DNA from 3 places in the Klebsiella sp. I138 genome. Region 2 is predicted to be linked to each of the others. Evidence: predicted binding sites of a transcription regulator. Region 2 holds the regulator's gene; each other region holds the start of a gene.
The links. The regulator PurR, encoded in region 2, represses purine synthesis genes. The targets are predictions, from matches to a motif close to CANGCAAACGTTTGCNTG.
Positions count from the first base shown of each region.

Region 1: the regulator PurR is predicted to act here: its motif matches at 2,856-2,873, upstream of glyA (serine hydroxymethyltransferase).
Region 3: the regulator PurR is predicted to act here: its motif matches at 3,510-3,527, upstream of ACMYSK_RS13690 (nucleoside-specific channel-forming protein Tsx).

Region 1 covers NZ_CP180447.1:17,387-25,045, forward strand. Annotated here, with positions in the region: gene glrR (two-component system response regulator GlrR) at 1-973, shown strand, start outside; gene glnB (nitrogen regulatory protein P-II) at 1,039-1,377, shown strand; gene hmpA (NO-inducible flavohemoprotein) at 1,475-2,665, opposite strand; gene glyA (serine hydroxymethyltransferase) at 2,989-4,242, shown strand; gene ACMYSK_RS00100 (DoxX family protein) at 4,314-4,736, opposite strand; gene ACMYSK_RS00105 (ROK family transcriptional regulator) at 4,810-6,003, opposite strand; gene ACMYSK_RS00110 (DUF5107 domain-containing protein) at 6,119-7,659, shown strand, end outside.
Region 2 covers NZ_CP180447.1:1,088,062-1,095,720, forward strand. Annotated here, with positions in the region: gene cfa (cyclopropane fatty acyl phospholipid synthase) at 1-115, opposite strand, end outside; gene punC (purine nucleoside transporter PunC) at 412-1,596, opposite strand; gene punR (DNA-binding transcriptional activator PunR) at 1,709-2,620, shown strand; gene purR (HTH-type transcriptional repressor PurR) at 2,639-3,664, opposite strand; gene ACMYSK_RS05040 (YnhF family membrane protein) at 3,960-4,049, shown strand; gene ACMYSK_RS05045 (MFS transporter) at 4,212-5,378, shown strand; gene sodB (superoxide dismutase [Fe]) at 5,418-5,999, opposite strand; gene ACMYSK_RS05055 (C40 family peptidase) at 6,308-7,186, opposite strand; gene ACMYSK_RS05060 (Grx4 family monothiol glutaredoxin) at 7,524-7,659, shown strand, end outside.
Region 3 covers NZ_CP180447.1:2,928,475-2,936,133, reverse strand. Annotated here, with positions in the region: gene ACMYSK_RS13705 (M24 family metallopeptidase) at 1-1,232, shown strand, start outside; gene ACMYSK_RS13700 (VOC family protein) at 1,317-1,694, shown strand; gene ACMYSK_RS13695 (helix-turn-helix transcriptional regulator) at 1,751-2,440, shown strand; gene ACMYSK_RS13690 (nucleoside-specific channel-forming protein Tsx) at 2,486-3,370, opposite strand; gene ACMYSK_RS13685 (DUF3251 domain-containing protein) at 3,664-4,206, opposite strand; gene nrdR (transcriptional regulator NrdR) at 4,355-4,804, shown strand; gene ribD (bifunctional diaminohydroxyphosphoribosylaminopyrimidine deaminase/5-amino-6-(5-phosphoribosylamino)uracil reductase RibD) at 4,808-5,911, shown strand; gene ribH (6,7-dimethyl-8-ribityllumazine synthase) at 6,125-6,595, shown strand; gene nusB (transcription antitermination factor NusB) at 6,617-7,036, shown strand; gene thiL (thiamine-phosphate kinase) at 7,113-7,659, shown strand, end outside.

The DNA of each region.
Region 1 (7,659 bases), 1.1 Mb from region 2:
GGAGCACAGTGCGCCGGCGACGGATGAACGCTGGCGACAGGCAATTGTGACCCGTAGCCCGCTGATGCAGCGCCTGCTGGAACAGGCCGGGATGGTGGCGCAGTCCGACGTCAGCGTGCTGATTAACGGCCAGAGCGGAACCGGGAAAGAGATTGTCGCGCAGGCGATTCATAATGCCAGTCCCCGCCATGACAACCCTTTCGTCGCTATAAACTGCGGCGCGCTGCCGGAACAGCTGCTGGAATCCGAGCTCTTTGGCCATGCGCGCGGGGCGTTTACCGGCGCGGTCAGCAACCGGGAAGGGTTGTTCCAGGCCGCAGAGGGCGGGACGCTGTTTCTCGATGAAATCGGCGATATGCCGGTGGCGCTCCAGGTGAAGCTGCTGCGGGTATTGCAGGAACGTAAAGTACGCCCGCTGGGCAGCAACCGCGATATCGATATTGATGTGCGTATCATCTCGGCGACCCACCGCGATCTGCCGAAGGCGATGGCGCGCGGAGAGTTTCGTGAAGATCTGTTTTATCGCCTGAATGTGGTGAATCTGAAAATTCCACCGCTGGCCGAACGCGCAGAGGATATCCCCCTGCTGGCGAATCATCTGCTGCGTCAGTCTGCCGATCGACACAAGCCGTTTGTGCGGGCGTTTTCTACCGATGCCATGAAACGGCTGATGGCGGCCAAATGGCCAGGTAATGTGCGCCAACTGGTGAACGTGATTGAGCAATGCGTGGCGTTGACCACATCGCCGGTCATCAGCGATGCGCTGGTGGAACAGGCGCTGGAAGGGGAAAATACCGCGCTGCCGACCTTCGTCGAAGCACGCAATCAGTTTGAGCTTAACTATCTGCGCAAGCTGCTGCAAATTACTAAAGGCAACGTCACCCATGCGGCAAGAATGGCGGGGCGAAACCGAACTGAATTTTACAAGCTGCTGTCGCGCCACGAGCTCGACGCCAACGACTTTAAAGAGTAGCTCCGCAGCATGACGCAAGTTATGATACGGTAAGCAACCGGTTACGCGACATAGACAGGAACACCATGAAAAAGATTGATGCGATTATTAAACCTTTCAAGCTGGATGATGTGCGTGAAGCGCTGGCCGAAGTCGGCATCACCGGGATGACGGTCACGGAAGTAAAAGGCTTTGGCCGTCAGAAAGGTCACACCGAGCTGTACCGCGGTGCAGAGTACATGGTGGATTTTCTGCCGAAAGTGAAAATTGAAATTGTAGTCACTGACGATATCGTTGATACCTGTGTGGATACCATTATCCGCACGGCGCAGACCGGCAAAATCGGTGACGGTAAAATCTTCGTCTTTGACGTTGCCCGCGTCATTCGTATTCGTACCGGGGAAGAGGACGACGCGGCCATTTAAGCCGGGTCGTATTCTGACTCCTCCTCCCGGTCAGCCTTGCGTGACCGGGAGGAGGTTCCCGAATGGCAGCATCTGGTGCCTCATCCGGGTTATCTCATCACAGCACTTTATGCGGGCCAAAACATTCGTAGTGAATGTTGTCGCTACTGGCGCCCAGCGCCACCAGCTGTTTCGCCGCATGCTGCATAAAGGCCACCGGGCCGCAAAGATAGAACTGCATCTGCGGGTCGCGCAGCGTGTCAGCCACAGCAGATAGCTCCATCAAACCTTCGCTATTAAACCGTTCTGCCTGACGATCCGCTGCCGTTGGCGTGCGATACCAGACGTGGGACGTAAATTTCGGCAGACTGGCGCCGAGCGTAGCAACCTCGTCGGCAAATGCGTGGACATCGCCATTTTCCGCTGCGTGGAACCAGTTCACCTGGGCCGTATGCTGCGTTTTAGCCAACGTGTCCAGCATCGCCAGCATCGGTGTCTGGCCGACGCCGCCGGAGATCAGCGTGACCGGCGTTTCGGGTTCAACGGCGAGGAAGAAGTCACCTGCCGGCGCTGCCAGATGCACAATATCCCCTTCCTGCGACGCATTGTGCAGCCAGTTTGAGACCTGACCACCGTTTTCGCGTTTAACTGCGATTCGGTAGCCTTTGCCGTCGGGCTGGCGGGTCAATGAGTACTGGCGAATTTCCTGATATTCAAATGCCTGCGGCTTCAGCCAAATGGCCAGGTACTGGCCCGGCTGGTAATCCGCCACCGGCTGCCCATCTACCGGTTCCAGATCGAAGCTGGTAATCAAGGCGCTACGCGGGGTTTTCTTCACGATGCGAAACGCACGAGTGCCTTCCCAGCCGCCGGTTTTACTGGCGTTATCCTGGTAGATTTCGGATTCACGGTTGATAAAGACATTCGCCAGCACACCGTAGGCTTTACCCCATGCATCAAGCACTTCCTGGCCCGGACTGAACATTTCGTCGAGCGTCGCCAGCAGATGACCGCCGACGATATTGTACTGTTCTGGTTTGATCTGGAAGCTAGTGTGTTTCTGCGCGATTTTTTCAACCGCAGGCAGCAGAGCAGGCAGATTGTCGATGTTGCTGGCGTAGGCGGCAATGGCATTAAACAGCGCTTCACGCTGGTCGCCGTTGCGCTGGTTGCTCATGTTGAAGATCTCTTTGAGCTCAGGATTATGTGCAAACATGCGATCGTAAAAATGGGCGGTCAGCTTTGGTCCGGTTTCGATGAGCAGGGGAATAGTGGCTTTGACCGTAGCGATGGTTTGGGCGTCGAGCATAGCGGCTTCCTTCAGTGTTTTTTAAATGATGTATTTTATATGCATCTTATAAAAATAACCCTGCACTGTAAATGGTTCTTTAACACATTTCCCCGCAGTGGTAACAACATGAAGAATTTGCATCACAAACCTGAAAAGAAATCCGTTGATAATCGGTGAGTCGTTGTTGCTCAAAGCCTTGTGTAATGCGGAGCCAATCGTTTGCGTAAAATCCTTTGTCAAGACCTGTTATCACAGAACTATTCAGTTATACTGTGGGCCGTCGCCCAAAAAGGCCCCCCTTTTAGAGCTGTAATCTATTGTTAGCTGAGCAGGAGATGCGGATGTTAAAGCGTGAAATGAACATTGCCGATTATGATGCCGAACTGTGGCAGGCTATGGAGCAGGAAAAAGTACGTCAGGAAGAGCACATCGAACTGATCGCCTCCGAGAACTACACCAGTCCGCGCGTTATGCAGGCACAGGGTTCTCAGCTGACCAATAAATATGCCGAAGGCTATCCGGGCAAGCGCTACTACGGTGGTTGCGAATACGTTGATATCGTTGAACAACTGGCGATTGACCGTGCAAAAGAGCTGTTCGGCGCGGATTACGCTAACGTGCAGCCGCACTCCGGTTCCCAGGCTAACTTTGCGGTCTATACCGCTCTGCTGCAGCCGGGCGATACCGTTCTGGGGATGAACCTGGCACAAGGCGGTCACCTGACTCACGGCTCCCCGGTTAACTTCTCGGGCAAACTGTACAACATCATTCCTTACGGTATCGATGAGTCCGGTAAAATCGACTATGCAGACATGGCGAAGCAGGCTCAGGAACACAAACCGAAGATGATCATCGGTGGTTTCTCTGCTTACTCCGGTATCGTTGACTGGGCAAAAATGCGTGAAATCGCTGACAGCATTGGCGCATATCTGTTCGTTGATATGGCCCACGTTGCAGGCCTGATTGCAGCAGACGTGTACCCGAACCCGGTTCCGCATGCTCACGTTGTGACGACCACCACCCATAAAACCCTGGCGGGTCCGCGTGGCGGCCTGATCCTGGCGAAAGGCGGTAGTGAAGAGCTGTATAAAAAACTGAACTCTGCCGTATTCCCGAGCGCGCAGGGTGGCCCGCTGATGCACGTTATCGCAGGTAAAGCTGTCGCACTGAAAGAAGCGATGGAGCCTGAGTTTAAAGTCTACCAGCAGCAGGTTGCGAAAAACGCGAAAGCCATGGTCGAAGTGTTCCTGGATCGCGGCTACAAAGTCGTCTCCGGCGGCACTGAAAACCACCTGTTCCTGCTGGATCTGGTGGATAAAAACCTGACCGGTAAAGAAGCTGACGCCGCCCTGGGCCGCGCCAACATCACCGTCAACAAAAACAGCGTACCAAACGATCCGAAGAGCCCGTTTGTGACTTCCGGTATCCGTATCGGTTCTCCGGCCGTGACTCGCCGTGGCTTTAAAGAAGCGGAAGTGAAAGAGCTGGCCGGCTGGATGTGCGACGTGCTGGACAATATCAATGACGAAGCGGTCATTGAGCGCGTGAAGGGTAAAGTGCTGGATATCTGTGCACGCTTCCCGGTTTACGCATAACCTTTAACGCGCAAGCGTAAAGGAAAAGGCCGCGATTGCGGCCTTTTTGACGTCTGGCGGTCAGGGATTATTTAGCGGCGGTCCAGGGATATCGCTCCCGGCCCGGTGATGGCCAGCAGCAGGAAGGCACCCGCTATACTGATATTTTTGTAGAAGTTAATCATATTTGGCACTACCGCATCACCGGACATATCCCAGTAATGATGGCCAATGACGGCGGTGCCGAGGGTGTAAAAAATAAAGATAACCGCCAGCGGACGGGTGAAGAAGCCGAGAACAATCAGGATCGCCGCCGGGACCTCCATCAATATTGCGATAATGGCCGAGAGCGTCGGGAGCGGAGCGCCGGAGGAGGCCATATATTGTACCGTGCCGCTAAATCCCAGCAGTTTGGGATAGCCAAACAAAATAAACAGCAGGACGACGGCAATACGGGCGATCAACAGCAGAACGGGGCGGGAAGAGCCAAAGTCAAAATAGCGTAGTGTGTTCATAATCAATCCGTTGTGAAGATGAGTGATTTAAACGTAATACACAATTTTGTGATCTGCCACATACCTTTTGCGATCAACGCAATGTCTGCAATTGCTCTTCCACGTACAGATAGCCAATGCCGAGCAGCTGCTGCTGACGACTCAGTTGTCCGAAGCCAATTTGCGTAGCCCTGGTTCGCGGGGTGTCACGATGATCGAAAGGGTTGAATCCTGTCTGCCGGATGATGGTGTTCAACCATTCTTCGCCAAAGCCGCAGCTGCGGCCGTACAATAAAATATTATTTATATTCAGGATATTCAGGAAATTGTAGAGGCTAAGGCCGATGGCATTTGCGGAGTCCTCCACCCATGTATGAAGGCGGGAATCACCCTGCTGCCACTTTTCGATCAGGACATCGATGGTCAACGCGTCTGGATTATCTGCCAGATCGGGTTGTGTTTTAAGCCATATCCGCGCCTGCTTTTTCAACGCGCTCAGCGATGCCACCGTTTCCAGGCAACCATAGCGCCCACAGCCGCAGGCAACGCCATCAGGATTGATAATGGTGTGCCCAATCTGACCGCTACCGTAAAGGCTGCCGCGCCAGACCTGGTCGTTGATAACAAACGAAGAACCAATACCGTAGTCAACGTTAATAACGCAGAAGTCCCGGTACTGCCCGTCATTTTGCCATTTTTCTGCCAGCGCCAGCATGACGCAGTCGTTATCGACCATGACGCGGACATTGAGCTTCTCTTCCAGCAGATATTTCATCTCTACGGGCTGTTTCCATGGGGCCTGCGGCATGGTCTGTGAGACCCCTGTCCCCGCATCGACCTGGCCGTGAACCGCCAGCGCCAGATTGATTTTGCGCCCTGGCCAGTTCTTGCGGTACTGGTGCCAGCATTTCTCAATTGCCGCCAGTAATGCCTGCGGAGTAGGGGCGTCGATGGCGTGGTATGCAACATCGCCCTTTGCGCTCAGACAGGCGTTGCCAAGCTGACACTCGATACTGGTTGGTGTGATGTTCATGCACAGGGTCCAGTCACCGTCGGGGGCGATAAGCCAGGCGCCGCTGCTGTGACCACGAGCGAGGCGGTCATCCTGCACGTTGACAACTCGGCCTTCCTCTTCCAGCTCCTGGAGGATATTGCTGACCGCGGGAATCGAAATTTGCGCCAGCCGCGCGAGCGCCGATTTACTGGCCCGTTTCTTACGGTACAGATACTCCAGCAGTACGCCCTTGTTGTAATGCCGAATTTGCTGATTGTTAATACAGGCTTTCATAAACTAAACCTTGTTAACTAAATTGCGTGATTATTGTGCGTAAATACGCTGATTCTGTCTATTAAACTGCTCTCATAATTTCACTTCAGTATGTCTTGTTAACTTTGAGGGCGTTATGAGTTCAGTAAACGTTTGGCAGGAAACGGTACATATTCCAACCTATGAAACGGGGGCGCAGGACATCCATCCCATGTTTCTGGAAAATCGGGTTTATCAGGGTTCTTCCGGGGCGGTGTATCCCTATGGCGTGACGGATACGCTGAGTGAGGAAAAAACGCTGAAGGCATGGCAGGCCGTGTGGCTCGAAAATGATTACATCAAAATCATGATCCTGCCCCAACTGGGAGGCCGTGTGCACCGTGCGTGGGATAAGGTCAGGCAGCGTGATTTCGTTTATCACAATGATGTTATTAAACCCGCGTTAGTTGGCCTGCTGGGTCCGTGGATCTCCGGAGGGATTGAGTTTAACTGGCCGCAGCACCACCGGCCCACTACCTATATGCCGGTTGATTTTACTATTAGTGAAAATGACGATGGCTCAAAAACCGTCTGGGTTGGCGAGACGGAGCCGATGCATGGGTTACAGGTGATGACCGGGTTTACTCTGCGTCCGCAGCGCGCGGCGCTGGAGATTGGTAGCCGGGTCTACAACGGCAATGCCACGCCGCGCCATTTCTTGTGGTGGGCGAACCCGGCTGTAAAAGGCGGCGACGGCCATCAAAGCGTATTTCCTCCGGATGTTACTGCGGTGTTTGATCATGGCAAACGTGCGGTTTCAGCGTTTCCGATTGCTACCGGAACCTATTACAAGGTGGACTATTCGGCTGGCGTCGATATCTCACGCTACAAAAATGTTCCGGTACCGACCTCCTATATGGCGGAAAAGTCAGAGTACGATTTTGTCGGCGCCTGGTGTCACGATGAAGATGGCGGGCTGCTGCACGTCGCGGATCATCACATTGCGCCTGGGAAAAAGCAGTGGAGCTGGGGTTACAGTGAGTTTGGTCAGGCGTGGGATAAAAATCTGACGGATGACAATGGGCCTTACATCGAGCTAATGACAGGCGTTTTCGCCGATAACCAGCCAGATTTTACCTGGCTCGATCCATTTGAAGAAAAGCGATTTGAACAATACTTCCTGCCTTACCATTCACTGGGCATGGTACAGAACGCGTCGCGCGATGCGGTGATCAAACTGCAACGTGAAGAGGGCAGCATTATATGGGGAGTCTATGCTATTTCTCCTCTTACCGCCCACCGGCTAACGGTTCGCGAAGAGGGCAACTCACAGCTGCTGTTGAATGAAATGATTGAGCTGGCGCCATGCGCTGCCGTTCAGGGAGCGTTAGCCGGGATTAATCCTGCTCGCCTGACCATGGAGCTGCTGGATAGCCATGGCAGGTGTGTTTTGCGCTATCAGGAGCATCAGCCGCAGGCCTTGCCGCTGCCAGAAGTGGCGGAAACGCCCTTAAGCGCCAGCGAGATAAGCAGCGTGGATGAGGCGTGGTTTATCGGCCAGCACCTGGAGCAGTATCATCACGCCAGCCGCTCGCCGTTTGACTATTACCTGCGTGGCATTGAACTGGATCCGCAGGACTATCGATGCAATCTGGCGCTGGCCATGCTGGAATACAACCGCTCGGACTTTCCGCAAAC
Region 2 (7,659 bases):
TATCGGAGGGGGCAGGACCATTGATTTCAATGCCCGCACGGCCGAGTAACTCGGCAGTAATTCGGTACCAGTCGTCGTTTGGTACACTGACTTCTTCTATACACGATGAACTCATAGCTTCTCCATCACGCCCAAGTGATCAGAACCTTAAAACAGCGTAGACGCTTTTTTGGCTTTGTGAGAAATCTCACGGAATATCCGTGAAGCAGCTATCCGACGTAGAACAGAGGAAGGGTGATAACCCTTGCCGAAAGGCCTTCCATGGTGAAACGGGATGCATCCTGCCCCCGTTAAAATCAAAAAAATTTCTATTTATGTGAAGCAGGATCCAGTATAGGCCGCTGATAACGGCCTTTCAATAAAAATATATTAGCAGGCTAATTACTGGGCCGTAACATCACTGAAACGCATTTATGCGTGCGACGATTCGGCCGTCAGGCAAGTAGCCTGCCGCTGCATCAAATAGCCTATCCCGGCCAGTACGATGGAGACCAGCATGACGCTGGTGGTCGTCAGCAGCGGCGTGGCAATTAACGCAGAGACCAGTAGGCTGGTCAGGAAGCACAGTCCCAGCTGCAGGGTATTTTGCAGCGCTGCGGCGCGACCTGTTGCCTGTGGGAACGGCTTCAACGCCTGGGCGACAACGATAGGATAAATCCCGCCGTTGACGATAGCCATTACGCAGAAGGGAACCATCACCGCAATAATTGACACATTCTCAACCAGCCCCACCATCCAGGTCGCGGCAACGCTGACGGCGAAAATAACCAGCAGCCACGGCAGCAGCTGTTGACCCTGCCATTTTTGCAGCGCTGCCCGGCACCCGTAGCCGCCGACTAAAAAGGCGATCGTCTGCGGAACATAGCTTAAACCAATAGCGGTCGGGCTATAGCCCATGTCATGCAGAATAAACGGTGACCCGGTCAGCCAGGCAAAAAAGCTGGCGGAGCAGGCGGCGTAAATCAGTACGTTTCCGCTGTATTCGCGCGAGCGCAGCAGCGTCATAAACGTCAGTTTTTTCTCGCTGCCTCCCGTCGGCTTGATGACCGGCTTCAGACGCAGGGCGGGCACCATCAGTAGCAGGGTGATGGCGAAAAGAGTGGCAAAGATGGCCTGCCATTCCAGATGCGCGAGCAGCCAGCTGCCGAGCAAGGGTGCGAGGGCCGGCGATAAGCCAACCAGCGGCATGATGGTGGCGAAAATGCGGTTAGTGCGCTGGGCGGGATAATAGTCCGTAACCATCGCCTGCCAGGTGACCGCCGCCGCGCAGACGCCGATTGCCTGAATAAAGCGAAGTACCAGCATCAGCGTAGCATCGCGAACCCACAGCATGCCCAGGCAGCTGATAGCGAAAATTGTCAGTCCGATCAGCAGAACCGGTTTGCGGCCGTAGCGGTCTGAAAGCGGGCCCCAGAACAGCTGCCCGATGGCGAAGCCGGCGAGGAACAGGCTCAGGCTGGCGCTGACCGATGCCGCAGAGGTATTGAGATCTTGCTGAATGGCCGAAAAGGCCGGCAGATACATGTCGGTAGCCAGGAAACCCAGCACGCTGAGTCCCGCCAGCCAAACTAAAAATCCTTTCCCGGGTTGTTGCATAACGTTCTCTTTCTTCTGATGCAGGTATGATGCCGCAGAGTGTAGGGAGTGCATTCTGGCTTGTGAAACGCTAATATTTGCTACATGCATTCAAAATTTTTGCAGGCAGAATATGTGGTCCGAATACTCACTGGAAGTTGTTGATGCTGTGGCCCGCAACGGGAGCTTTAGCGCGGCGGCACAGGAACTACACCGCGTACCCTCAGCGGTCAGTTATACCGTACGTCAACTGGAGGAGTGGCTGGCGGTGCCGCTGTTTGAACGTCGCCATCGCGACGTCGAATTAACGCCGGCCGGGGTCTGGTTTTTACAGGAAGGGCGCTCTGTTATCAAAAAAATGCAGATCACCCGTCAGCAGTGTCAGCAGATAGCCAACGGCTGGCGCGGCCAGCTGTCGATAGCCGTCGATGACATTGTTAAGTCAGCACGGATGCGGCAAATGATTGTCGATTTCTATCGCCATTTTCCGGATGTCGAACTGATTGTGTTTCAGGAAGTGTTCAACGGCGTCTGGGATGCGCTGGCCGACGGTCGCGTGGAGCTGGCCATCGGCGCAACCCGTTCGATTCCAGTGGGTGGGCGCTACGCCTTCCGCGATATGGGCATGCTGAGCTGGCATTGCGTGGTAGCGAGCCATCATCCGCTGGCGCAGATGACGGGGCCGCTCAGCGATGACGTGTTGCGCAACTGGCCGTCGCTGGTGCGAGAAGACACCTCCCGATCGTTACCAAAACGCACGACCTGGCTACTGGACAACCAGAAAAGGGTGGTGGTACCGGACTGGGAATCATCGGCGACCTGTCTGTCGGCGGGACTGTGCGTGGGAATGGTGCCGACCCATTTTGCTCGCCCATGGATCGATTGCGGCGAATGGACGGCGCTTGAGCTGGAGAACCCGTTCCCGGATGCCGCGTGCTGTCTGACCTGGCAGCAGAGCGACACGTCTCCGGCGCTGTCATGGCTGCTGGATTATCTGGGCGACAGTGAAACGTTAAACCGGGAGTGGCTGCGGGCGCCGGAGTGACCGGCGCCGTAGGGACATTTAGCGGCGGTAGTCGACGAACGGGCCGTCGACGACGGAGCGACGCTCGACCAGACGAGGGTGGACTTCGATAGACTGCGACTCTTCGCGCTTGTTAACGATACGATCCAACAACATGTTGAAGGCTGCTTCGCCGAGAGAATCTTTCGGCTGGTGAATGGTGGTCAACGCCGGGCTGAAATAGCGGGCGTTGCGCACGTTATCATAGCCGATCAGGGAAATGTCCTGCGGAACGCGCAGGCCCATCTCGTCTGCGGCGCAGATTGCACCCATCGCCATAATATCGCCGCCGCAGAAGACCGCCGTCGGGCGATGCTGCTGACTGAGGATCTGCTGCATTGCGCGATAGCCAGATTCTGGTTCGAAGTCCCCCTGAACAATCCAGTTTTCCGGCACGACGATCTGCGCTTCTTCCATGGCCTGCATAAAGCCCGCCAGGCGCCCGGCGCCGGTATTGCGTTCCAGCGGGCCTGGGATCACGCCGATCTCGCGGTGGCCGCGTTCGACCAGGTAACGGCCGGCCATATAGCCGCCTTCAAAGGCGTTATCGATGACTGAATCGGTAAAGTCAGCTTTTGCTTCACCCCAGTCCATCACCACCATGGGAATATGGCGATACTCTTCCAGCATGCTGAGAACCGATTCCGGGTATTCGGAACACATGACCAGCAGACCATCAACGCGCTTTTGCGCCATCATCGACAGGTAGGCCTGCTGCTTTTCGAGATCGTTCCACGCATTGCCCAGAATCAGGGTATAGCCTTTCTGGAAACAGCTCTTTTCTACGGCTTCAATAATCTCAGCGAAATAGGCCGCTTCGCTGCTGGTGGCCAGCAGGCCAATCGATTTGGTGTGATTAACCTTCAGGCTTCGCGCCACGGCACTTGGGGAATAGTGCAGTTCTTTGATAGCCGCCCAAACCGCGTTGCGGGTTTCTTCAGCAACGAAGCGGGTTTTGTTAATTACATGTGAAACTGTTGTAGTGGAAACGTTTGCGCGCTTCGCTACATCTTTAATTGTTGCCATTACTTCTCACTCCAGACCTTGACCTGATCGTCTGATTATCGATACGTAAACGTTTGCCTATACACACCCTGAATACAATGTTCAACATTGCATCACGTCGGGAAAACGACACAGAACGACAGGAAGGGGTCAATGGCCGATACGCTTTCAAATTAGCGTGGGATTTTGTCCGATCTTGCGGCAAAGGGGAAGAGCAAAAATGTGCATCACCCTAAATCTCAGAAGATTTTTACGCTATATTGTGTAAAAATGAGCAAGCTCACTTTTCGTGTGGGGATAACTGGGGGGAAAATTGATGGATACAGATTTAAAGTTTTCGCTGACAACAACGATTATTGTCCTGGGTCTTATTGTTGCCGCCGGGCTGACAGCGGTACTGCACTGATTTTGTCGGGGGAGAGGCCTCTTTCCCCCAATATTCCCCATTATTATCAATTTCGCAAAAATCTTTTGTCATTTCGTTTACTTCTGTTTTTTTGTGATTGATGTCATGCTTTTGACTTCTGATGAGATACCGTCGCTGATGACGGTCTGCTGGAGTCATTGAATGAAAATCAACTTTCCCTTGTTAGCGCTGGCGATAGGCGCGTTTGGTATTGGCACAACGGAGTTTTCCCCGATGGGACTGCTGCCGGTGATTGCCAGGGGCGTCGACGTCTCTATTCCTGCGGCGGGGATGCTGATCAGCGCTTATGCGATTGGCGTGATGGTCGGAGCGCCGTTAATGACGTTGCTGCTCTCTCATCGCGCGCGCAGAAATGCGCTGATATTTCTGATGGCGATATTCACCCTGGGTAACGTCCTCTCTTCAATGGCGCCGGATTACACCACGCTGCTGCTCTCACGTATTATCACCAGCCTGAATCACGGCGCTTTCTTTGGCCTTGGTTCGGTGGTGGCGGCGAGCGTGGTGCCGAAACATAAGCAGGCCAGTGCGGTGGCGACCATGTTTATGGGATTGACCATCGCCAACATTGGCGGCGTTCCGGCGGCAACCTGGCTGGGCGAAACAATCGGCTGGCGAATGTCATTCCTGGCGACTGCGGGGCTGGGGCTGGTGGCGATGGTCAGCCTGTGGTTCTCGTTGCCTGAAGGTAGCGCCGGCGATCGGCCGAATGTTAAGCAGGAGCTCTCCGTGCTGCTCCGCCCGCAGGTGCTATCTGCGCTGCTGACCACCGTGCTCGGCGCGGGGGCCATGTTTACGCTCTATACCTATATTTCACCGGTGCTGCACACCATTACGCATGCTTCACCGCTGTTCGTCACCGCGATGCTGGTGTTGATCGGCGTCGGCTTCTCCCTGGGGAACTACCTGGGCGGTAAATTTGCCGACCGCTCCGTCTCCGGGACGCTAAAGGGTTTTCTATTGCTGCTGATGGTAATTATGCTGGCCATTCCGCTGCTCGCTCAGACGCCGTTGGGGGCCGCTATCAGTATGGTGGTCTGGGGTGCGGCAACCTTCGCCGTGGTTCCGCCGCTGCAAATGCGGGTAATGAGAGTGGCTCATGAAGCGCCGGGACTGTCATCTTCGGTGAACATCGGGGCGTTTAACCTGGGGAATGCGCTGGGTGCGGCAGCCGGTGGCGCGGTAATTTCCGGCGGGCTGGGCTATGCCTTCGTACCGGTGATGGGGGCGATTATTGCTGGTCTGGCTCTGCTGCTGGTGCTGTTTGGCGGCCGTTCGCAACCGGAAGAGGCGTTTGCCGGGCAGTAGATTTATTCGCAGAAGGGTTGCCCCTTCTGCGTAAACGTTTTATGCCGCCAGATTGGCTGCGACAAACGTCCAGTTTACCAGCGCCCAGAAGTGCGCCAGATACTCAGGGCGAGCGTTACGGTAGTCAATGTAATAGGCATGTTCCCAGACATCCACGGTCAGCAGCGGTTTGGCGTCGCCGGTCAACGGCGTGCCAGCGTTGCTGGTGGAGACAATGCTCAGGCTGCCATCGGCATTTTTAACCAGCCATGTCCAGCCTGCGCCAAAGTTCTTCGCTGCCGCATCGGTAAACTTCGCTTTAAAATCTGCAAAGCTGCCGAAAGACTGGTTGATGGCAGCTGCCAGCTCGCCTTCCGGCTCGCCGCCCGCATTGGGTGCGAGGCAGTTCCAGTAAAACGTGTGGTTCCAGACCTGAGCTGCGTTGTTAAAGATGCCACCTTCGGAAGAGCGGACGATCGCTTCTAAAGACTGACCTTCAAACGGAGTGCCTTTGATCAGGTTGTTGAGGTTGGTGACGTAGGCCTGATGATGCTTGCCGTAGTGGTATTCCAGGGTTTCTGCGGAAATGTGCGGCGCCAGGGCGTCTTTTGCATACGGTAATGCAGGTAATTCAAACGACATTGTTACTCTCCTTATAACTTCTTGTTTTTTAGCTCACATTCAAAGGATGTTTCACCATCCAGAACTGCCTGTACTGTCTATCGCCGGGACGAGTGCGACAGGCTTTTATTGTGATCAGAATGCTAACACTTGCCGAACGGAGTTAAAAGCCTTGCAATGATAAAGGGTATATTTAACAACCGTGATCGGCGCAGCCTACACCCGGAAGGGGGAAAAAATGTCAGGTAAGAGGAGGGGAGTCTGTTCTGCGTGACCGGCGTGCGAATTCCGTGCCACAGATAACCTACCGCAGGTGCGGCAGGTGAGAGTTAGCGGATAGTTTTCGGGGTCATCACGCGGCGGGCGCCAACATAGTGGCGAATCCAGTAATCTTCGCTTAATGAGGTTATCTGGATATCACGGCCGGTACGCGGCGACTGAATAAATTTACCGTTGCCAACATAGACGCCAACGTGGTCGGCGGTGCCGCGCCCACGGGTACGGAAGAACACAAGATCGCCGCTTTGCAGCTCCCCGCGATCGACCGGACGGGCGTCGCGCAGGTGGTACATCTCATTCGCGGTACGCGGAATGCGGATTTTGACCAGATCCTTATAGGCGTAATAAACCAGTCCACTACAGTCGAAACCGGTACGCGGTGAGGTCCCGCCCCAGCGATACGGTTTGCCAATCTGATCCATCAGCTTAGACATGGCGGTGCTTTGCGCTCTCTGTACGCGGGCTTTGTGCGCATCTGCCAGCGTTAGCGGCTGTTCTTCCACGACCTGCTTACAGCGCTTTTTATAGCCTTTGCGCACGACACATTTGCTCTGCACGCTGGCCATAACCGGTGCCGGCTCGGCGCTCGGCGTGAGCGGTTTTGCACACTGTTTTTTATACCCTTTACGCAGGACACATTTTTTAGTGCCGGCGGCCTGACGGTTCAGCGCCGTTTGGCTGGATGCGGTGGTGCGGGTTGGGTGTCTGGTGCGGGTAGCCGTCGAGGCTTTCTTGCTGGAGGTTTTGGTCGTGGACTTTGTTTTCTGGTTGGTGGCTTTTTTCTTACGTTCTGTAGTGCCCTTCGCCGAATGCGCTTTTGGCGTGGCGGAGGTGTGCGTATGCCCTGAAGCATGCGCCAGTGGAGTAAATGAGATAGATGTAAACAGTAATGCACAGAGCGAAATCGCGATTTTGTTTAGCCGCGCCACTGAGCAATCCCCTGATTAATGACAGATATGTACCCATACCTGACGGTGAATGACAAAACCCAACGATTCTAAAGCATAAAAACCCGGAAAGTTAATACTCTTTTGTATCTAAAGTGTCGTTTGATTAACAATTGCAAAAAATTATCTCAGACATTAACCACCTTGTGCGGAAAATGTACAGCGATAAGACATGTCCGAGAGCAAAATGATATTTTTAAGGCAACTTCTGGCCGCAGAAGATAAAATATAATGAGTGAAAAAAATGTTATTATCTGTCCTGCGTTCAGGACGCTACAATGACAAATTACTGCCGTATAGAAGTTAAGGAAGCATGACAATGAGCACGACTGTAGAAAAAATCCAACGTCAAATCGCTGAAAACCCGATCCTGCTGTACATGAAAGGGTCTCCGAAACTGCCAAGCTGCGGTTTTTCCGCTCAGACCGTGCAGGCGCTGTCTGCATGCGGCGAAC
Region 3 (7,659 bases), 1.8 Mb from region 2:
AAGAGCACGGCGGAAACTTCGAGTATCTCACCGGATTTATCCCCCGCTTTGAAGAAGCGCTGCTGGTATTGCATCGCGAAGGGGAGGCGGTGCTGGTGCTGGGGAATGAAAATCTCAAGCTGGCAGCCTTTTCTCGGCTGGAAAATCGGGTGATCCATGCGCCGTGGTTCTCGCTGCCGAATCAGCCAATGACCAATAAAAAGAGCCTGCCGCAGCTGCTGCATGACGCGGGTATCACCAGCGGGAAAACGCTGGGGCTGGTGGGCTGGAAGCTGTTTACCGGCAGCGCTGACGATAGGTCGCAGATGTTTGACCTGCCTGCCTTTATCGTTGACGCGATCCGCCAGGCCGCGGGACAGCAGGCGGTACTGGCTAATGCCACGGGGCTGTTTATCGCCCCGGACGGCGGAGTACGAACGGTAAACTCCGCCAATGAGCTGGCCCATTATGAATACGGTGCCAACCTGGCGTCGACGGCGATCCTCTCTGCGCTCAACGCGATTGCGCCGGGTAAAACGGAGAAGCAGATTGGCGCGCTGCTGGCCGCAGAAGGCCAGCCCAACAGCGTAGTGATGATTGCCGCTACCGGCGATCGCTTTGCCAATGCCAGCCTCTATCCTGGCGATAAGACTATTCGCCGCGGTGATAAATTTTCGCTGACTACCGGGTTTAAAGGTGGGCTGAGCAGCCGCGCTGCGTATGTGGTCAGCGATGAAACGGAGCTGGCGCCGGAGGTGGCGGACTATCTTGATGTGGTCGCGAAGCCCTATTTCCGGGCGGTGGTCAGCTGGCTGGAAAATCTGCGTATCGGTATGAGCGGCGGTGAGATGTACGCGCTAATCGAGCGAGTATTACCGAAAGCGGAATATCACTGGCACCTGAACCCCGGCCATCTGGTTGCCGACGAAGAGTGGCTGTGTTCGCCTATCGGGCCTGATTCCCGCGCCTGCATCCGCAGCGGCATGCTGCTGCAAATCGATATTATTCCCTCACGGGCGGGGTATGCCGGGGCCAGTATCGAAGATACCGTAGCGGTGGCGGACGAAGCCCTGCGTCAAGCGCTGGCGGAGAACTGGCCGGCGCTCTGGCAGCGCATCGTCACCCGGCGGGCCTACATTCGTGAACAGCTGGGGATTGCTTTGCCGCAGGAGGTCCTGCCATTGTCAAATACCGTGGGCTATTTACGCCCCTGGCTGCTTGATAACCAACGCGCGCTGGTTTGCACGATGTAGCCCACCAGGAACACTCCTGACAGTATGCTGTCAGGAGCCCTGCCATACACTCCTCCTGAACCCAAACAATGGACAGGAGGATGTATGAACAACGTAATTAACTGGTTTGAGATCCCGGTCGCGGATATGGATCGTGCCGTGGCGTTTTACGAGCCAGTGATGCAGGTGATGCTGAAACGGGAAAATATGGACTGTGCCGAAATGGCCGTATTCCCTTATCAGGATCCGGCTCCCGGCGGTGCGCTGGCAAAGTTTGACGGCGTAAAACCCTCCGATCAGGGATGCATTATCTATCTGCATACTGACAATCTGGCAGCCACACTCGATCGCGTCAGTAGCGCGGGGGGACGTTGCGTTTTTGGTCCGCTTGAGCTGGCAGATGATATCGGGACTATTGCCCTGTTTATCGATAGCGAAGGCAACCGGATCGGTCTGCATCAACCGAAGACCCCGTCCCGTTAATGTCTCGTTGCCAGCCGTTCTGAACCGGGGCCGGTGCTAAATAACAGAGGAAGACCATGAGCCGACGCGCCGACCGCTTATTTCAAATTGTGCAGATCCTGCGCGGCAGGCGGCTGACGACAGCCGCGCTGCTGGCGGAGCGGCTCGGCGTATCGGAGCGCACCATCTACCGGGATATCCGCGACCTGTCGCTTTCCGACGTGCCGGTGGAAGGCGAGGCCGGAAGCGGATATCGCCTGCTGGCGGGCTACACCTTGCCGCCTCTTATGCTGACGACCCAGGAGTCGGAAGCGCTGGTGGCCGCTATCCGGCTGCTGCAAACCTGGGGAGGCGAGTCGTTGTCCCAGGCCCTGGAATCGGCGCAGGAAAAGATGTTGGCGATTTTACCTGAAGAGAGCCGGCGTAAGGCCGAGCAATCGCGGCTGTTTGCACCGGATTTTGGCGTTCAGGGTTACAGCAAAGCGCAATTTGATTTGGTGCATCGGGCCGTGTCTGGTCAGCAGGTGCTGGCGCTGCACTATCGCGATGAATCGGGGAATGTGTCGCAGCGTGAAGTGCTGCCGCTGGGGCTTTTTTTCTGGGGCGAGCGCTGGCTACTGGTGAGCTGGTGCGAGCTCCGTGGCGATTACCGCTGTTTTCGTCTCGATCGCTGTCTGGAGGTGGCTGCCACCGGGCGCCATTTTAGCGAACGGGCAGACCGTTCATTGAGCGATTTCTTGCGTAAGGTGAAGTGCGAGGAGCGCTAAGGCTATGCAATCCCCGGCGTTGCCGCCGGGGAAAATCAGCTGCAATTAGAAATTGTAGCCGACAACAAAGTAACCACCCCAGCCGGTGGAGCGTACGCTGAAGTCGCCGTCGCCGAAGTTCAGCTTCGCGTCATCGGCCCACTGACCGCCGTTGTGCCAGTAACGGGCAACCACGGAGTAATGCCAGTGCGCATAGTTCAGCGCCAGGATGTGGCTGGAGGCGATGGAGTTGCTGGTACGCGCATGCTTACCGTTCATGTCGTAGAAGTTGTCATCGCCCAGATCGGAACCCCAGTCAAAGTTGGTGAAGCCGATGTAGCTCAGGGAGCCGCCCCACAGGTCGGTCAGCGGGACAAAGTATTTCACTTTGAAACGGTAGCCATCCCATTCGTTTTCGTTGGAAGCGCCATAGTTCTGCCACTGATATTTCGCATAGACGTTCAGGGACAGGCTCATCGGCAGGCCGGTATCAATATCGGTACCCAGACCCATATACCAGGTGCTCTGCTCCTGAGAATCGTTACGACCCATATCGTAGATATAGTTGTTCGCGAAATACCACTCTTTGAACGGGCCGAAGCTGAGATCGGTGTTGGTCAGCTTATCGATAGAGAAACGCGGTTCGATTTCCATAAATAGCGGGGAGCCGTTGTTCCAGATACCTTTTGCCGTGCTGTTGCCGCCAAAGAATACCGGTGCATCGATGTAGCCATAGAAATCAAACCAGTCTTTTTTAGCAAACGCTTCATATTCCAGGTAGGTATCGTTACGGATTTGCGGTCCAAAACGTGTGTGGTAGCTGCCCACCACGTTTACACTCTGGTGCCACCAATCAGACAGGTACTGCGGTTTGTCGTTTTCTGCCGCGCCAGCAGTGAACGATGTGGACAGCGCCAGTACGGCGCCTGCTGCCAGTAATGTTTTTTTCATAATGATGCCACTGTTTAAATTAAGCCAAAAGGCGTTAAGAAAGTTGCCGAAGCGTTTCTAAATATTTCGTATTTCTGTGGGGGTCTATTATAGAAATCATTGCTCACAAAAATACGTGTTGTTTCACATAACGTAAACATACGTAATCGATTGCGTTCACGATTCTATGCATTTCCTGACAGAATGCCACTGAAATTCATCCATACCGTCAATTTTTACTGAACTGTTTGGAAAAATTGTAAATGGATTTTTAGGGAGAGAACGCGGGTGTCAGCGACACCCGGCGCAGGGAATTATTGCGGGGTTGCAGGCTGGATATCGTGAATGCGCAGGAAGCCAAGCTTATCCGGCGTGATGCCGTTCAGACGTAACGGAATATCCACGTCGCTGGGCGCCAGAATGCTGGCGGGCGCGCTGATCAGCCGATCGTGCACGTTGACCTCCTGATAATTCTGCGTGGTACCGGTGATTTGCCCGTAGGCGACGGTGGCGCTAAATGCCGGCAGCGGATCGTTTGACTCTCCCTGAATGCGTAACGTCAGGCGGGTGCCGTCGGCATCAGCGGCGATATCACGCAGCGACATACGCAACGTACCGATCTGGCTCTCCAGACGCGCCGGGGTATTGGCGCCAGGCAAGAGGTAGACGCCGCTGCTGGATTTCACATTCAGGGCATTTTGTTGCGTAATCTTCACTGTCTGCTGATTAAGCTGAGTCATCTCTTTGCTCAGCGTACTCACGCTTTGATGCATCTGACGGACTTCACTTTGCTGAGCGCAGGCGCTGAGTGTAAAGAGGCTGGTCAGCACGGCCAGCTGCAAATAACGTCTTGTCATGACTGATGATTCCGTTAACAGGGGATAACTCATGGTAGATCGTCCAGGTTAATGAGCCATAGATCCTTTGTCTCAAAAGCTCTTTCTTTGTTGTCGGGTCACTTCGCGGTAAACTACCCGTCAGTTTAACTCTATGTCAGGACGCGCTATGCATTGCCCTTTCTGTTTCGCCGTAGATACCAAAGTGATCGACTCTCGTCTGGTGGGTGAGGGCTCTTCTGTGCGTCGTCGTCGGCAGTGCCTGGTTTGTAACGAACGTTTTACGACGTTTGAGGTGGCAGAGCTGGTGATGCCGCGTGTGGTTAAGAGCAACGACGTGCGTGAACCCTTCAATGAAGATAAGCTGCGCAGCGGGATGCTGAAAGCGCTGGAAAAACGCCCGGTCAGCGCTGACGATGTGGAAATGGCGCTTAACCATATCAAAACGCATTTGCGTGGCACCGGCGAGCGTGAAGTCCCGAGCAAGATGATTGGCAACCTGGTGATGGAGCAGCTGAAAAAGCTCGATAAAGTTGCCTATATCCGCTTTGCCTCTGTCTATCGCAGCTTTGAAGATATCAAAGAATTCGGCGAAGAGATCGCCCGCTTACAGGATTAAGCCATGCATGATGAAATGTACATGGCGCGAGCACTTAAGCTGGCGCAGCGCGGGCGTTTTACGACTCATCCCAATCCCAATGTCGGCTGTGTCATCGTCAAAGACGGGGAGATCGTCGGCGAAGGTTTTCACTATCGCGCGGGCGAACCGCATGCGGAAGTGCATGCGCTGCGTATGGCCGGCGAAAAAGCCCGGGGCGCTACCGCCTATGTGACGCTGGAACCCTGTAGCCATCACGGCCGCACGCCGCCGTGCTGCGAAGCACTGATTACCGCCGGCGTGACTCGCGTGGTGGCCGCCATGCAGGACCCCAACCCGCAGGTGGCGGGGCGCGGTCTGTATCGGCTACAGCAGGCCGGTATCGAAGTCAGCCATGGTCTGATGATGAGCGAAGCCGAAGCGCTGAACAAAGGCTTCCTCAAACGGATGCGCACCGGCTTCCCCTACATACAGCTAAAAATGGGCGCTTCACTGGACGGTCGAACGGCGATGGCCAGCGGTGAGAGTCAGTGGATTACGTCACCGCAGGCCCGGCGCGATGTGCAGCGTCTGCGCGCGCAGAGCCATGCAATCCTGACCAGCAGCGCTACCGTTCTGGCGGACGATCCGGCATTAACCGTACGCTGGGATGAGCTCGCCCCCGATATCCGCGCGCGTTATCCGCAAGAAAATCTGCGTCAGCCGCTGCGAATTGTGATCGACAGCCATAATCGCGTCACTCCTCAGCACCGCATTGTGCAGCAGGCGGGAGAGACGCTGTTTGCCCGGACGCAGGCCGATAGCCGCGAGTGGCCGGAAAACGTGCGCACGCTACAGGTGCCGGAACACAACGGCCATCTCGATCTGGTGTTATTGATGATGCAGCTTGGCAAGCAGCAGGTTAACAGTATTTGGGTAGAAGCGGGCCCGACGCTCGCCGGCGCGCTATTGCAGGCGGGGCTGGTGGACGAGCTTATCGTCTATATTGCGCCTAAACTGTTAGGCAGCGATGCGCGTGGGCTATGTGTGCTGCCGGGGCTTGAGAAACTGGCCGATGCCCCCCATTTCAAATTCAATGAGATACGCCAGGTCGGCCCTGATATTTGCCTGCATTTAGTGGGCGCATGATCTCCCTGAACGACAGGGAAAGCAGCATAGCTACGCGACATCTTTCAGGATGCGTCGAGGCGGCCAACGAGAGAATCCCCAGACGCTGACATTAGCAAGTGGCGAGGGGGAACAAGGGTCGCCAACACGGAGGCAGTTTGAAGGATGAAGTATATAAATTATTATGATAGAATCCGCCCCCCTTGCGGGGCCATATGAACCCGAAGGAAGAGTATGAACATTATTGAAGCTAACGTTGCTACCCCGGACGCTCGCGTCGCCATCACCATTGCGCGTTTCAACAACTTTATCAATGACAGCCTGCTGGAAGGTGCTATTGACGCACTCAAGCGCATCGGTCAGGTAAAAGATGAAAATATCACCGTTGTTTGGGTTCCAGGCGCGTATGAGCTGCCGCTGGCGGCTGGCGTACTGGCTAAAACCGGTAAATATGACGCAGTGATTGCTCTGGGTACGGTGATTCGTGGTGGTACCGCGCACTTTGAATACGTGGCTGGCGGAGCAAGCAATGGCCTCGCACATGTCGCGCAGGACAGCGAAATTCCGGTAGCCTTTGGTGTTCTGACGACTGAAAGCATTGAACAAGCCATCGAACGCGCTGGTACAAAAGCCGGTAACAAAGGCGCAGAAGCTGCGCTGACCGCGCTGGAAATGATTAACGTATTGAAAGCCATCAAGGCCTGATTTTTTTGTAAGGGGAATTCCGTGAAACCTGCTGCTCGTCGCCGCGCCCGTGAGTGTGCTGTCCAGGCGCTTTACTCCTGGCAGTTGTCCAAGAACGACATCGCCGATGTTGAATACCAGTTCCTGGCGGAACAGGATGTCAAAGATGTCGACGTTGTGTATTTCCGCGAACTGCTGACCGGAGTGGCGACTAACAGCGCATACCTCGACGGCCTGATGAAGCCGTATCTGTCCCGCCTGCTTGAAGAGCTGGGCCAGGTGGAAAAAGCGGTACTGCGCATTGCTCTGTTCGAGCTGTCAAAACGTGACGATGTACCGTACAAAGTTGCGATTAACGAAGCTATCGAACTGGCGAAAACTTTCGGCGCTGAAGATAGCCATAAGTTTGTTAACGGCGTGCTGGACAAAGCAGCCCCGGCAATTCGTCCCAACAAAAAGTAAACTCCAGGCCGGGTCTCGCGGAATATCATCTCCGCAAGGTCTGGCCTTATTCTTTTCTTTTGCTGAGGCATAACGTATGGCATGCGGCGAATTCTCCCTGATTGCCCGTTATTTTGATCGCGTAAAAAGCATGCGTCTCGATGTGGAAACCGGCATCGGCGACGACTGCGCTCTCCTGAACGTTCCTGAGAAAAAAACGCTGGCAATCAGCACCGACACCCTGGTGGCGGGCAACCATTTCTTACCTGATATCGATCCTGCCGACCTCGCCTACAAGGCGCTGGCGGTCAATCTGAGCGACCTCGCTGCGATGGGCGCCGAACCGGCGTGGCTGACGCTGGCGCTGACCTTACCGCAAGCGGATGAAGCGTGGCTGGCGTCGTTCAGCGACAGCCTGTTCATGCAGCTCAACTATTACGATATGCAGCTGATCGGCGGTGATACGACCCGCGGTCCGCTGTCGATGACCCTGGGGATTCACGGGTTTGTTCCGCCAGGGCGCGCTCTGAAGCGTTCCGGGGCGAAACCCGGCGACTGGATTTATGTCACCGGCACGCCCGGCGACAGCGCCGCAGGATTGGCTATTTTGCAGGATCGTCTGGTGGTAGAGTCAGCTGCCGACG